One region of the Bradyrhizobium sp. USDA 3311 genome, then DNA from elsewhere that is predicted to be linked to it. Evidence: riboswitches for the same ligand, from Rfam matches in the RefSeq annotation. Region 1 holds a riboswitch; each other region holds the start of a gene.
The links. Region 1 has a riboswitch for cobalamin ahead of ACVWW6_RS35895 (DUF1636 family protein). Riboswitches for the same ligand answer to the same signal wherever they lie in the genome.
Positions count from the first base shown of each region.

Region 2: another riboswitch for cobalamin. It lies ahead of ACVWW6_RS02310 (ribonucleotide-diphosphate reductase subunit beta); the one in region 1 lies ahead of ACVWW6_RS35895 (DUF1636 family protein).
Region 3: another riboswitch for cobalamin. It lies ahead of ACVWW6_RS27255 (TonB-dependent receptor); the one in region 1 lies ahead of ACVWW6_RS35895 (DUF1636 family protein).

Region 1 covers NZ_JBSSFI010000001.1:7,481,887-7,485,833, forward strand. Annotated here, with positions in the region: gene cobN (cobaltochelatase subunit CobN) at 1-115, opposite strand, end outside; gene cobW (cobalamin biosynthesis protein CobW) at 115-1,164, opposite strand; gene ACVWW6_RS35895 (DUF1636 family protein) at 1,161-1,535, opposite strand; cobalamin riboswitch at 1,632-1,851, opposite strand; gene cobO (cob(I)yrinic acid a,c-diamide adenosyltransferase) at 1,892-2,527, shown strand; gene ACVWW6_RS35905 (cobyric acid synthase) at 2,539-3,947, shown strand, end outside.
Region 2 covers NZ_JBSSFI010000001.1:489,075-493,021, reverse strand. Annotated here, with positions in the region: gene ACVWW6_RS02320 (hypothetical protein) at 447-650, opposite strand; gene ACVWW6_RS02315 (class I SAM-dependent methyltransferase) at 1,456-2,394, shown strand; cobalamin riboswitch at 2,726-2,898, shown strand; gene ACVWW6_RS02310 (ribonucleotide-diphosphate reductase subunit beta) at 2,995-3,947, shown strand, end outside.
Region 3 covers NZ_JBSSFI010000001.1:5,702,069-5,706,015, forward strand. Annotated here, with positions in the region: gene ACVWW6_RS27240 (hypothetical protein) at 149-361, shown strand; gene ACVWW6_RS27245 (hypothetical protein) at 501-758, shown strand; gene ACVWW6_RS27250 (hypothetical protein) at 846-1,067, shown strand; cobalamin riboswitch at 1,133-1,397, shown strand; gene ACVWW6_RS27255 (TonB-dependent receptor) at 1,512-3,743, shown strand; gene ACVWW6_RS27260 (hypothetical protein) at 3,819-3,947, shown strand, end outside.

The DNA.
Region 1 (3,947 bases):
CGGCAAGATCGGAATCCGAATACGAGAGCACCACGAGATCGGCCGGGTCCTGGCCGATGTCCCTTGGCGTCGCGGTCTCCTCGAGACCGCGGCTCTCGCGGAAGACGACGTGCATCAGATGCCAGATCCTGAAAGACCAAGTCCCGCTCTTATCGCGGCCTCGTCGATATCGCCGTGCTCGCCGATCACGACGAGCTTTGACTGCCGCGCGAGCGCGCCCCAGGGCTTGTCGAACTGGTGACGCACGCGCTCGCCGACGGCCTGGAGCAGCAGGCGCATCGGCTTGCCCGCGACCGCGATGTAACCCTTGGCACGCAGCACGTTCTGCTCGCGCGCCAGGCGCTGAACCGAGGCGACCAGCGCATCGACGTCGCCGACTTCCGGAAGATCGATCACGACGGACGCAAAATCGTCGTGCTCATGCTCCTCCTCGCCGTCGTGATGCGACGGGCGCGCGGCAAGATCATTCTCGGCGGCGGCACCGAGACCGAGGATGACGCGCGCATCGATCGCGCCGTCGGTAACGGCAAGCATCGGCACGCGGCGCGGCATCTCGGCGGTGATGGCAGCCTTGGCCGCTTCGAGTCCCGCCGGGCCGGCAAGATCGGCCTTGGTCAGCAGCACGATGTCGGCGCAGGCGATCTGGTCCTCGAACACTTCCGACAGCGGCGTCTCGTGATCGAGATTTTCGTCCGCCGCCCGCTGCGCTTCCACTGCGGCCGGGTCCGGCGCGAAACGGCCGGCGGCGACGGCCTCGGCATCGGCCAGCGCGATCACACCGTCAACGGTGATGCGCGAACGGATCTCCGGCCAGTCGAACGCCCTAAGCAAGGGCTTGGGCAGCGCCAGGCCCGAGGTCTCGATCAGGATGTGATCGGGCCTCACCGGCCGCGCCAGCAACAGCTCCATGGTCGGGATGAAATCGTCGGCAACGGTGCAGCAGATGCAGCCATTGGCGAGCTCGACGATGTTTTCCTCCGGGCAATTGGCATCGGCGCAGGACTTCAGAATCTGGCCGTCGACGCCCTCGCTGCCGAACTCGTTGACGAGCACCGCGAGCTTCTTGCCGTTGGGGTTGGCGAGCAAATGCTGGATCAGCGTCGTCTTGCCGGAGCCGAGAAAGCCGGTGACCACCGTGACCGGGACTTTTGCGAGCGAGTTCATTCGGCGGCCTCCGGCACGACAGCAATGGGGGGAATGCGCGCAAGTGACTGCTTGCGGAAGATCTCGGGACGGCTGCGCCAGGGCACGAGGCCGTCGGGCGCGGCCGCATAGGCGGCGGCGCCTGCGATCACGTCGCGCGCGTTGGCATCCGACAGGCGGCCATAGACATAGGACCAGCGGCCGGGCGCACTGAGCGCGACCGAGCAGCCCTGGCTGCATGCGGACAGGCATTCAACGGGAACCACATTGACGCCATCGGGCACGCCGGCGTCGACGATCGCACCGTGAAGGCGCTTGCCCGGCGTGACTTCGCCCTCGCCAAGCGTCTCGCCGGCACGGCAGGTAATGCAGACGTGAAGTGTGACGGTCATCGCCTCTTCCAGAATAAACAGCGGGAGGCGAAGAGGCCCACGAACCGGTCTTGCGAGGGTCCGTTTCCCCGTCGCGGAACACCCCGTCCGCCGGTCCAAAAATCGTCCGCGCTGGCAGGTCTCCCGGCTTGCGGAGCAGGGTCTTGCCCTTCGATCCCCGCCTTCCCGATCCCGTTAGGGATCAGTGGCCTCGGGCATCTCTCCGGTCACGGTCGCGGGGGCGGCTGCATTTTGGACCCAAATCTTGCCGATTCGGACCCTATCGCATTCCCTCTTCGCCTGTCATAGGACAGGAACCAACGCCGGGCCACCATTTGCCCCTGGCCGCCTCTTGTCAAGCCGAAGGACCCCGTCCGATGACGCCTGAACCGGATACCCAAACGGCCGAGGAAACCGACGCCCGCCACGCCGCGAAAATGGCGAAGAAGAAGGCCGCCCGCGACAAGATCATGGCGACCAAGAGCGGCGAGAAGGGCCTCATCATCGTCCATACCGGCGCCGGCAAGGGCAAGTCCTCCTCCGCCTTCGGCATGATCGTGCGCTGCGTCGCCCATGGCTTCCCCTGCGCGGTCGTGCAGTTCATCAAGGGCGCCTGGGATACAGGCGAGCGGCGCCTGCTCACCGGCCATTTCGGCGATCTCTGCCAGTTCCACGCGATGGGCGAAGGTTTCACCTGGGAGACGCAGGACCGCGCCCGCGACATCGCCGCTGCGCGCGCCGGCTGGGAGAAGGCCAAGGAGCTGATCCTGGATTCGAACCTGCGCATGGTCGTGCTCGACGAGATCAACATCGCGCTGCGTTACGACTATCTCGATATCGCTGAGGTCGTCGAGTTCCTGACGACGCAAAAGCCTGCGATGACACATGTCGTGCTCACCGGGCGCAATGCCAAGGACGAGCTGATCGAGATCGCCGACCTCGTCACCGAGATGACGCTGGTCAAGCATCCGTTCCGCTCCGGCATCAAGGCGCAAGCCGGCGTCGAGTTCTGAAGACACACGCGATGGCGCGCGCATTGATGATCCAGGGGGCCGGCTCGGACGTGGGCAAGTCGCTCATCGTCGCCGGCCTTGCGCGCGCCTTCACGCGGCGTGGGCTGCGCGTGCTTCCCTTCAAGCCGCAGAACATGTCGAACAATGCCGCCGTGACCGTCGACGGCGGCGAGATCGGCCGCGCCCAAGCACTGCAAGCCCTCGCCGCCGGCGTCGAGCCGCACACCGACATGAACCCGGTGCTCCTGAAGCCCGAGACCGATGTCGGCGCGCAGGTCGTTGTCCACGGCAAACGCATCAAGACCGCGCGGGCGCGCGAATACGCGGCGATGAAACCGTCATTGATGGGCGCGGTGCTGGAGAGCTTTGAGCGGCTGAAGGCGCGCGCCGATCTCGTGCTGGTCGAAGGCGCCGGCAGCCCCGCCGAGGTCAATTTGCGCAAGGCCGACATCGCCAACATGGGTTTTGCGCGCAAGGCCGACGTGCCCGTCGTGCTGATCGGCGATATCGACCGTGGCGGCGTCATCGCCCAGCTCGTCGGCATCAAGACGGTGATCGACCCCGACGATGCCGCGATGATCCAGGGTTTTGTCATCAACAAATTTCGCGGCGATCCCACGCTGTTCGATGACGGCTACAAGCTGATCGAAGCAAAGACCGCCTGGCGCGGTTTTGGTGTGCTGCCCTGGTTTGCGCGCGCCGGCGAGCTGCCCGCCGAGGACGCGCTGGGCCTGAGTGATGCGCGAAAGCCGGGCCAATGCAAGATCGCTTGCCTTGCGCTGTCGCGGATCGCCAATTTCGACGATCTCGATCCGCTCAAGCTCGAGGCGGGCGTCGATCTCGTCATGGTGCGGCCGGGTGAAGCGATCCCTGGCGATGTGCGTCTCGTCATCATCCCCGGCTCCAAATCCACCCGCGGCGACCTCGCCTTCCTGCGCGCGCAGGGCTGGGACATTGATCTCCTGGCGCATTATCGCCGCGGCGGCCACGTGCTCGGCCTCTGCGGCGGCTATCAGATGCTCGGACGCAGCGTTGCCGATCCCGACGGGATCGAAGGCCCTGCCGGCGACACGCCGGGCCTCGGACTCCTGGATGTCGAAACGGTGATGAGTCCGCAGAAGACGCTGACGCGGGTTGCGGCCGTGCATGCGGCGACCGACCAGCCGATCGAGGCCTACGAAATCCACATCGGCCGCACCGACGGGCCCGATCGCGCCCGTCCGTTCGCCAAACTGAATGGCGAGCCTGATGGCGCAATCTCCAGCGATGGCCGCGTACAGGGTAGCTATTTGCACGGCCTGTTCACGTCGGATGATTTCCGGAAAGCGTTTTTGACCAAGCTCGACATCCCGGCAGGCGACGAGCCCTATCACAGCAGGGTCGAGAGCGCGCTCGATGCGCTCGCCGATCACATCGAAAA
Region 2 (3,947 bases), 7.0 Mb from region 1:
TCACGCTCTGAGCGCCAACGATGCTGGCCCTCAGGAAAAGTCCTTGAGATCTCTCTAGCAGACAGGTTCGCGGTCAGCCGCGGATCTGAACAAGGACAGCCTGGCGAGCGCAATCGATCCTCGAATGCGGGAAATGTTGCACGGCTTGCGTGCTATCGTTCATTACCCCGAGCTGAGAGCGCTCGTATCGTCATCCTTGGGCGGGATAGCAAGGAGCTTGCCGGTGGAGCTTCGGCCTTGCTGTGCAGGTCTGCCGCTGCGGAAGACCAAAAGTCGCAGCAGCGTTTGCCGAGAGAGCCGGGTGCACACCGATTTGTGGACCCGCTCGGCAAGCCATTTGGAGCATCGCTGAAGGCGCGTCTGGCTTGCTGCAGGTACCAAGTCCCACTTGCTTCGTCCAATCGGGCTCGTTTTAAACAGCGGGCCCGATGTATCCCCATCCCGCCTCACCCCTCATCCAGCTCGCTCATGGCATCATCCATATCCGACTGGGAGTCGCTTATGACTTGCGTGGCGATGGAAACGAGCGCCTTCTCGAAAGCTTGCTGCAACAATGCCGCAGGCGAGCGGTTGCCGCCGTTCGCCGCGGTGTCGGGGTCTGCGCCAGCCTCTGGCCTTGTCGCTGCGATATCGGCGGCGCCTGCGTCCATGTCGTAACACTCACATAGCGGCGTCGCCGCGAGATGACCTGCTCTCTGATAGCAGGGGCAGCTTGCGAGAAGCTGACGAAGATCGCGTCTCTGATAAATTCTGCGATCACTGATGTTGAGTTGATTTGCCTCGTGGAATGTCGATGTGCAAAGGACTGTGCTGGACGACACGAAAGGTGGATCGGCTGGGCATCTGTCAGCGAAAAGACCGTCCGGGGGCAAGCCCTTGGTGAGCGAATATTAAATTCCGGCTCGGCGAAATTCTGTTGCATCATAAAAGTCGCCACGTTCAACCGCCGCGATGCGGTCCAGCAGGCAATCGAAGGACAGATCTCCCAAGCCAACTGTCCATGGCAAGATGCAGCAGATGTGACGAAATCGACCTCGCGCTTGCCGTTCTTGTTCGCGGTTCTGAATGTCAAGCACCTAGATTGCGAAGACGCGGCGCGGCTGATCTTGATTCTTTCTAACCCTGCAGAACGATTTTTCCGGCGCGTGCGCAAGCGTATCACGTTGATGGGGCTACGAAAGCCTGCGCGCTTAGCCCGTAATTATCGCAGTCGCTGCCGTTCGAAGTTCAATAGGTCTTCGAGCTCCCACAAAAGTGCCGCGACTCTGAGGATCGCTTTTGGCGCCAATTTGTCTTCTCGTACGCTGCAATAAGGAGGCCCGCCCTCTGTCTCACGATGCGAGCCAAAAAAAGACGCGATGGGGTTGCACCTCGCCAAACTTCTGGGATAGGTCATCAAGTACTTGGAAGTAGCAGCCGGCGACCGGGTTGCAAAATGAGATGGGAGACATTTGGGTGCGAACAGAGTTTTCGTGTATCAATCGGTCTAAAGCGATCTTTGATGACATTTATGCTTTGGATGATCCAAGGGCATACTTCTCTGTCCTGGGCGACTTGGATTATATGATCCCGGACGTGGCTGAGCCGGTCGTGCGACAAATTCTGGCAGCGAAAGCTTCCGCAACCGGTCTTAAGCCTGTCGTTCTTGATATTGGATGTTCATACGGCATCAACGCAGCAGTGCATCGCTTTCCACTGACCTTCGGGGGCCTGCGTCACCGCTACGCTCGGCGCGAAATGAGGGCGATCAGTTCTGAGACACTGGTGCGCCTCGATCGCAATTTTTATGCGGCTTGGCCCGATGTCGGGTTGGCGCGGTTTATCGGCTTGGACGTGTCGGCGCCGGCGATTAGCTATGCAACAAACGTTGGCCTCCTGGACCAGGGCATTGTCGCTGACCTTGAAAAAGACGCGCTATCGACAGACAGCGCGCAAATTCTCCGCTCTGCGGATGTTATCATGTCGACGGGTTGCATCGGCTATATTACCGAGAAGACGTTCAGAAAAATTCTCGATGCGACCGAGAGATGTCCATGGATCATCTCCTTCGTGCTACGAATGTTTCCATTTGAGTCTTTGGCCTCGACCTTCGCGAACCGTGGCCTTGTGACGGAACGTCTTTACGGCGCGACATTTATCCAGCGCCGCTTTCGCGATGCTGAAGAGTTTGAAGGTTGTTTGGCCAGCTTGGCGGCTCTTGGCGTTGATGCGACCGGCCTTGAATCAGAAGGGCTGTTTCACGCCGATCTGATCTTGTCTCGCCCTGAGGCCGATGCGCGCGCCACTCCTCTGGAAAACATTGTCACGGTCGCCAGCGGCAGGGGGCGGCCGATCGGCCCCCGTTACGTTCATGTTGAAGGCACCGAGGGCTTGCAGGTCGCGCTAGAGCCATGACAGGTCAGAAGCCGCTACGCTGCGCGCCAGCCCCGTTCTGGGCTGGATCAGGAGGTCGAGAACGAAGCCATTCTGGCCAACAGAGCGCCGCAGCCGATGATATTTCGGAGGGATGGACCTCTGGCTCGACCATGCGCAAGCCGAAGTAAAAACCAGGAATATAGCCCACGCGGGACCGATCACTTTCGAGCGGGAGGCTATAGCGCGAGCGATAAACGTGCTGGTGTTCTAGTTCTCGGCCGCTCCATTCGTTAGCTTGACGGTGTCCTTTTGCCCTCGGGAGCTTGATCTCCCGCAACGGAAGGCTTGACGAATCTCGTCGGGTGCCGCCTAGATGTGGATCTGTCTCGGTCTTCTGTCCTTTATTTTGTGGGACCGAAGCTAAGAGGGAACCCGGTGCGCCGAACGGCTGCTCCGGGGCTGCCCCCGCAACTGTGAGCGGCGATCGGTTCATGTCAGTGATCGATCTCTCGTCAGTCGATCCACGCTCGCTGATCGGAAAGGGACGGGTCGGCCTCCTCGACTCGACCGGCACCTATGACGTCGATCGCTTACGACTTCTGGAAGCGGCAGCAGCAGACCCATCGGATGGGCGAGGAGGTGCCGCTCGGCGCCGATCTCAAGGACTGGGCGTCGGACCGCGTCACCGCCAACGAGCGCGCGCTGCTCGCCCAGATATTCCGTTTCTTCAATCAGTCGGACATCGAGGTCGGCGACAACTATCTCAAGCGCTACATCCCGATCTTCCAACCGCTCACCGTGCAGATGATGATGGCGACGTTCACCAACATGGAGACCGTCCACATTGACGCTTATGCGCTGCTGCTCAAGACACTCGGCATGCCCAAGACCGAGTTCGAGGCATTCCGCGACTATGCGCAGATGCGCGCCAAAGCGGACTACATGCACGAGTTCGGCGTCCATACCGTGGCTGACGTCGCTCGCACCCTTGCGATGTTCGGCGCCTTCACAGAAGGCATGGCGTTGTTCGCGAGCTTTGCCATGCTGCTCAATTTTCCGCGCCACAACAAGATGAATGGCATGGGACAGATCGTAAGCTGGTCTGTGCGCGACGAGAGTCTCCACTGCGAAGGGATCATCAAGCTATTTCACGAATGGCACCGCGAAACCGGCGTGGTGACGCGCTCCGTCCGTAACGACATCATCGACGTCGCCAAGACCATGGTGAAGCTGGAGGAAAACTTCGTTGATCTCGCCTTCGGCCTCGGCAAAATCGAGGGCATGCGGGCTGAGCAGATCCACGCTTATGTCCGCTATGTCGCGGATTGGCGACTGACCCAGCTCGGAATTACCCCGGTCTTCGGCTTCTTCGAGGCCAGAGAGAGCGGGTTTACCCAGCTCCGGCCGCATCCGTTGCCATGGCTGGTCGAGATCCTGAATGGGGTCGAGCACGCCAATTTCTTCGAACAGCGCGCTACGGAGTACTCCAAGGGGCGAGCCGCGGCAGCTGGGATGGCGAAGAGGGGGTGGGCGGCTTTCGGCCGTATGCAGGACGACCGCAACAGCGTTTTGTTGGAGCGCGATCCTGATAA
Region 3 (3,947 bases), 1.8 Mb from region 1:
TGCAATCCGTTCTTAACATTTGGCACGCATCCTTTGATGGGAGCGAGCGTCGCGATTCGCGATGGCTCGCAGTGGGAATGCCGGGACTCGCTGCAATGCAGCGTGTCTCGCTGATGTTGCTTTGCCGGTGCTTTTTCGGGGCAATCCCATGCGTCTGCTTGCGGTCCTCATTCTCGCGCTCATGGCGGCGGCCTGCAACCAGGAGCAGGACATCACCGGCTCGACCGCAGCCTGCCCGGTGCGGAACTACAGCTCCTACAACCCCCGCGACATGAACCAGTGCGTGGCCGCCTGCAAGGCGTGCGACCATGGCAACACGGTCACCTGCACCACGTCCTGCACGCTCAAGGGCGCGCACTGAGCGGCCAGCGGTTTGCAGAAGCCTGAGGGCCGGGATCGCCGGCCCCTTGGGCATTGAGGGGTTGACGGTGTCGGGGCACCGGAACGATTCACCTGACATAATCATTGGTAGGAGCAGGCAGGACGCGGAGTCGCATGGAATGGGTATGCTCGATCCCGGCCGGTTTCTGGTGTCGTGCTCGCAGTGCGACGCGTGGCCGATGGCGGCCAACGTCAAACGCTCGAGCTGGTCGACGTCCCCGAGCGAGGTCCGCTTCGTGTGTCCGCGCTGTCGCCGCGAGGAGACCGCGATCATCTCCGCCTCGGGCGAATTGACGCCGATCCGGCGCATCGACATCCCGCCGCGCGACGTCACGGTGGCCTGGGCTCAGGCACAGCGCCAGAGAGGGCGGGCGTAGGCGGCCGCTCTATTGCGCGATCCCGTGTCGGAACCCGGGCGATCGTCGGACGTTTCCGCCCCAACATCACGTATCGAGGCCGGGCGAATGATCAGCGCGCATTTCGACACCCGTACACGGATCAACATGAAGCTGGCGCTGGATCGGATTTGCCGCAATCGGCCCAGGGGCGAGGATCATGGGTTCCGCAGGTCGGTCGCCGAGAACATCGTCCGCTGCGCGCTCGCGGGCCGAACCGGCATCGGCCAGCTTGTCGATGCCGGAGAGCGGGCGGTGGTCACGACGCGCGCGGTGCGGAAGCCTGACTGATTGTGTTTGCCTCGCGTTTGCAGCTCATCGTTCAACCGGTCGATTGACTCTCCGTACGGCCGCCTCGTAGATTGATCGGTGACGGTTCTCCGCACGGAGATCAAAAGGGAACGTGGTGCGAGATTGTCCCAACGCCGGGATTGTCCCAACGCCGGGATTGTCCCAACGCCGGGATTGTCCCAACGCCGGGATTGTCCCAACGCCACGGCTGCCCCCGCAACTGTAAGCGGTGAATCTTTCGTCATATGCCACTGGGAATCTCGGTCCTGGGAAGGCGACGTAAGGTAACGACCCGCGAGCCAGGAGACCTGCCGTCAGCCGTGGTCACACGCGAAGATGTCGGTCGGGGAGTACAGGCATTAGCTTCACCGGAGCAATCGATTGCTCCGCCGTAAAGCCTCGTTCGCTGTGACGTGCCACTGACGTCATGCCGAGGTTACAACTGTGTCCCGTATTGTCTCTGCCGCCAGGCGCCTTCGCGCCGGTATCGTTGCTGCCGTTTTCCTCTATGCGATCGATCTCCCCACAGCTTTCGCGCAGCAGGCCGCCACCGAGCAGCTGCCGCCGGTCGAAGTGACCAGGCCCGACGATCAGAACCGCACACGCGCCAGGGCGATCGGCGACGGCGACACGACGAGGCGGCGAGCCCCGAGTGGCGCGCCGGCAGGCAATGGCGCCGGCTCGTCCGGCTCCGGCGGCGAGGCGGTCGCCAGCAACGGAGGCATCGTCGGAGCCGCCACGACCGTCATCACGGCCGCGGATATCGCACATGCGCCCTCGCAGACGCTTGCCGAGATCATCGCGACGCAAGTCCCGGGTGCCCAGATCACGACGCTCTATGGCGGCCAGATCGGCGCGAAGACCAGCGTCGACCTGCGCGGCTTCGGCGCGTCTGCCACTGCCAATTCGCTGGTGCTGATCAACGGACGGCGGCTGAACGACATCGACATCGCGCAGGTGGACCTCTCCACTGTCCCGCTCAATTCCATTGAGCGTATCGAGATCACGCGCGGCAATGCCGGCGCGGTGCTCTATGGGGACAATGCGGTCGGCGGCGTGATCAACATCGTCACCAAGAACGGCGTCGGCGGGCCGCCCGTTGCCGCGCGCATCGAGGCCGGCTTCGGCTCGTTCGACACCAGGCTTGGCAATGTCTCGACGTCGCTCAATTCCGGTCCGTGGTCGACCTCGTTCTACGGCAATGCCGTCAAGACAGACGGCTACCGCGACAACAATCGCCTTCTCCAGGAGAATGGCGTCGGCAACCTGAACTATACGACATCAGGCCTGACTGCTTTCGTCACCGTTACCGGCGACAATCAGGAGCTGCGATTGCCGGGCGGCCGCACCGTCGATCCGTCCATCGGCGTCGACGAGCTCGCGACCAACCGACGGGGCACCAGCACACCCTTCAACTACGCCAACCAGCAGGGCTTCAGCGCGACAGCCGGCTTCACGAAGACCCTGGCCAACGGCATCGATCTGATCGTGGACGGCGGCGTGCGCGACAAGAAGCAGCAGGGCGCGTTCTTCTCCGGCCCGGCGCCGGTTCCCGCGTTGTTCACGTCCACCTATGTCGATGCCGATCTGACGACATGGTCGATCACGCCGCGGCTCAGCGTGAAGGGCTTGCTGCTGGGGATGCCGTCGCAACTGCTGACCGGCCTCGATTATTACGATGCGAGCTTTCAGCAGAACCGCGGCGCCGGCCGGGGGCTTGCGCCCTGGCACAATTACGATCTCAGGCAGCAGACGGTTGCGGGCTATTTTCAGCACGCATTGGGTGTGGCGCCGGCGACGGACGTCTCCTATGGCGCGCGGGTGCAGAACGTCAGTCTCTCGGCGCGCGATCATTTTGACGCCGCAGCTCCGTTCAACACCGACATCGGCGCGCTCCCGCTCAGGAGCGACGAGACCCAGTACGCTCTGCATCTCGGTGCCGAGCATCGCCTCAACGACATGGTCTCGCTGTTCGGCCGCGCTGCGCGCGCGTTCCGCACGCCTGACGTCGACGAGCGAGTGTCATCGGGCCCTTCATTCGACCCCTTCTTCAATCCGCTGCCGCAGACCTTCCGGCTCAAGACCCAGACCTCGCAGGATGTCGAGGGCGGGCTGCGCATCAAGGGAGGCGGGCTGCAATTGCAGAGCAGCCTCTATCTGATGGACCTCGCCAATGAGATCCATTTCAACCCGGTCCTGTTCTACAACACCAATCTCGATCCGACCCGCCGTTACGGCTCGGAGACCAGCCTGTCCTATCGCGTCAACGACTCTCTGCTCCTGCGCTCCGGCATGGCCTATACAAGGGCCGTGTTTCGCGAGGGCGTCTGGGCCGGCAACGACGTGCCGCTGGTGTCGCGCTACACCGCGAGCGCAGGCGTCACTTGGAACATCTGGCAGAACTACGTCGTGCTCGACGCCACCGCGCGCTTCTGGAGCGAGCGGCGCATGGACAATGACCAGGCGGGAGCACAGCGGCCGATCCCAGCCAATGGCACGATCGACCTCAAGCTCAGCGGTCAGTACGAGCGCTACTTCTGGTCTTTGAGCATCAACAACGTGCTGAACGCGCTCTACTACGACTATGCGATCGCAAGCACCTTCACGGACGGCCGCTTCAGTGCCTATCCGCTGCCCGGCCGCACCTATCTGCTCAAGGCCGGCGCCAGTTTCTGATCAAGGCTCCGACCGCGACGGGGGGCTGTCATAGGCCCCCGAATGGACTAGAATTCGAAAAGAAGGAGATTACTCATGGCTCTCAGCACCCTGCCGCCTCACGCCGACCGTTTCCGGCTCCATCCGGTCGCGCCGCGCCTTGCATCGATGTTCTGCTTTGCGCTGCTGGCGGTGTCATGCGCGCTCGCAAGTCTTGCGCTCGCC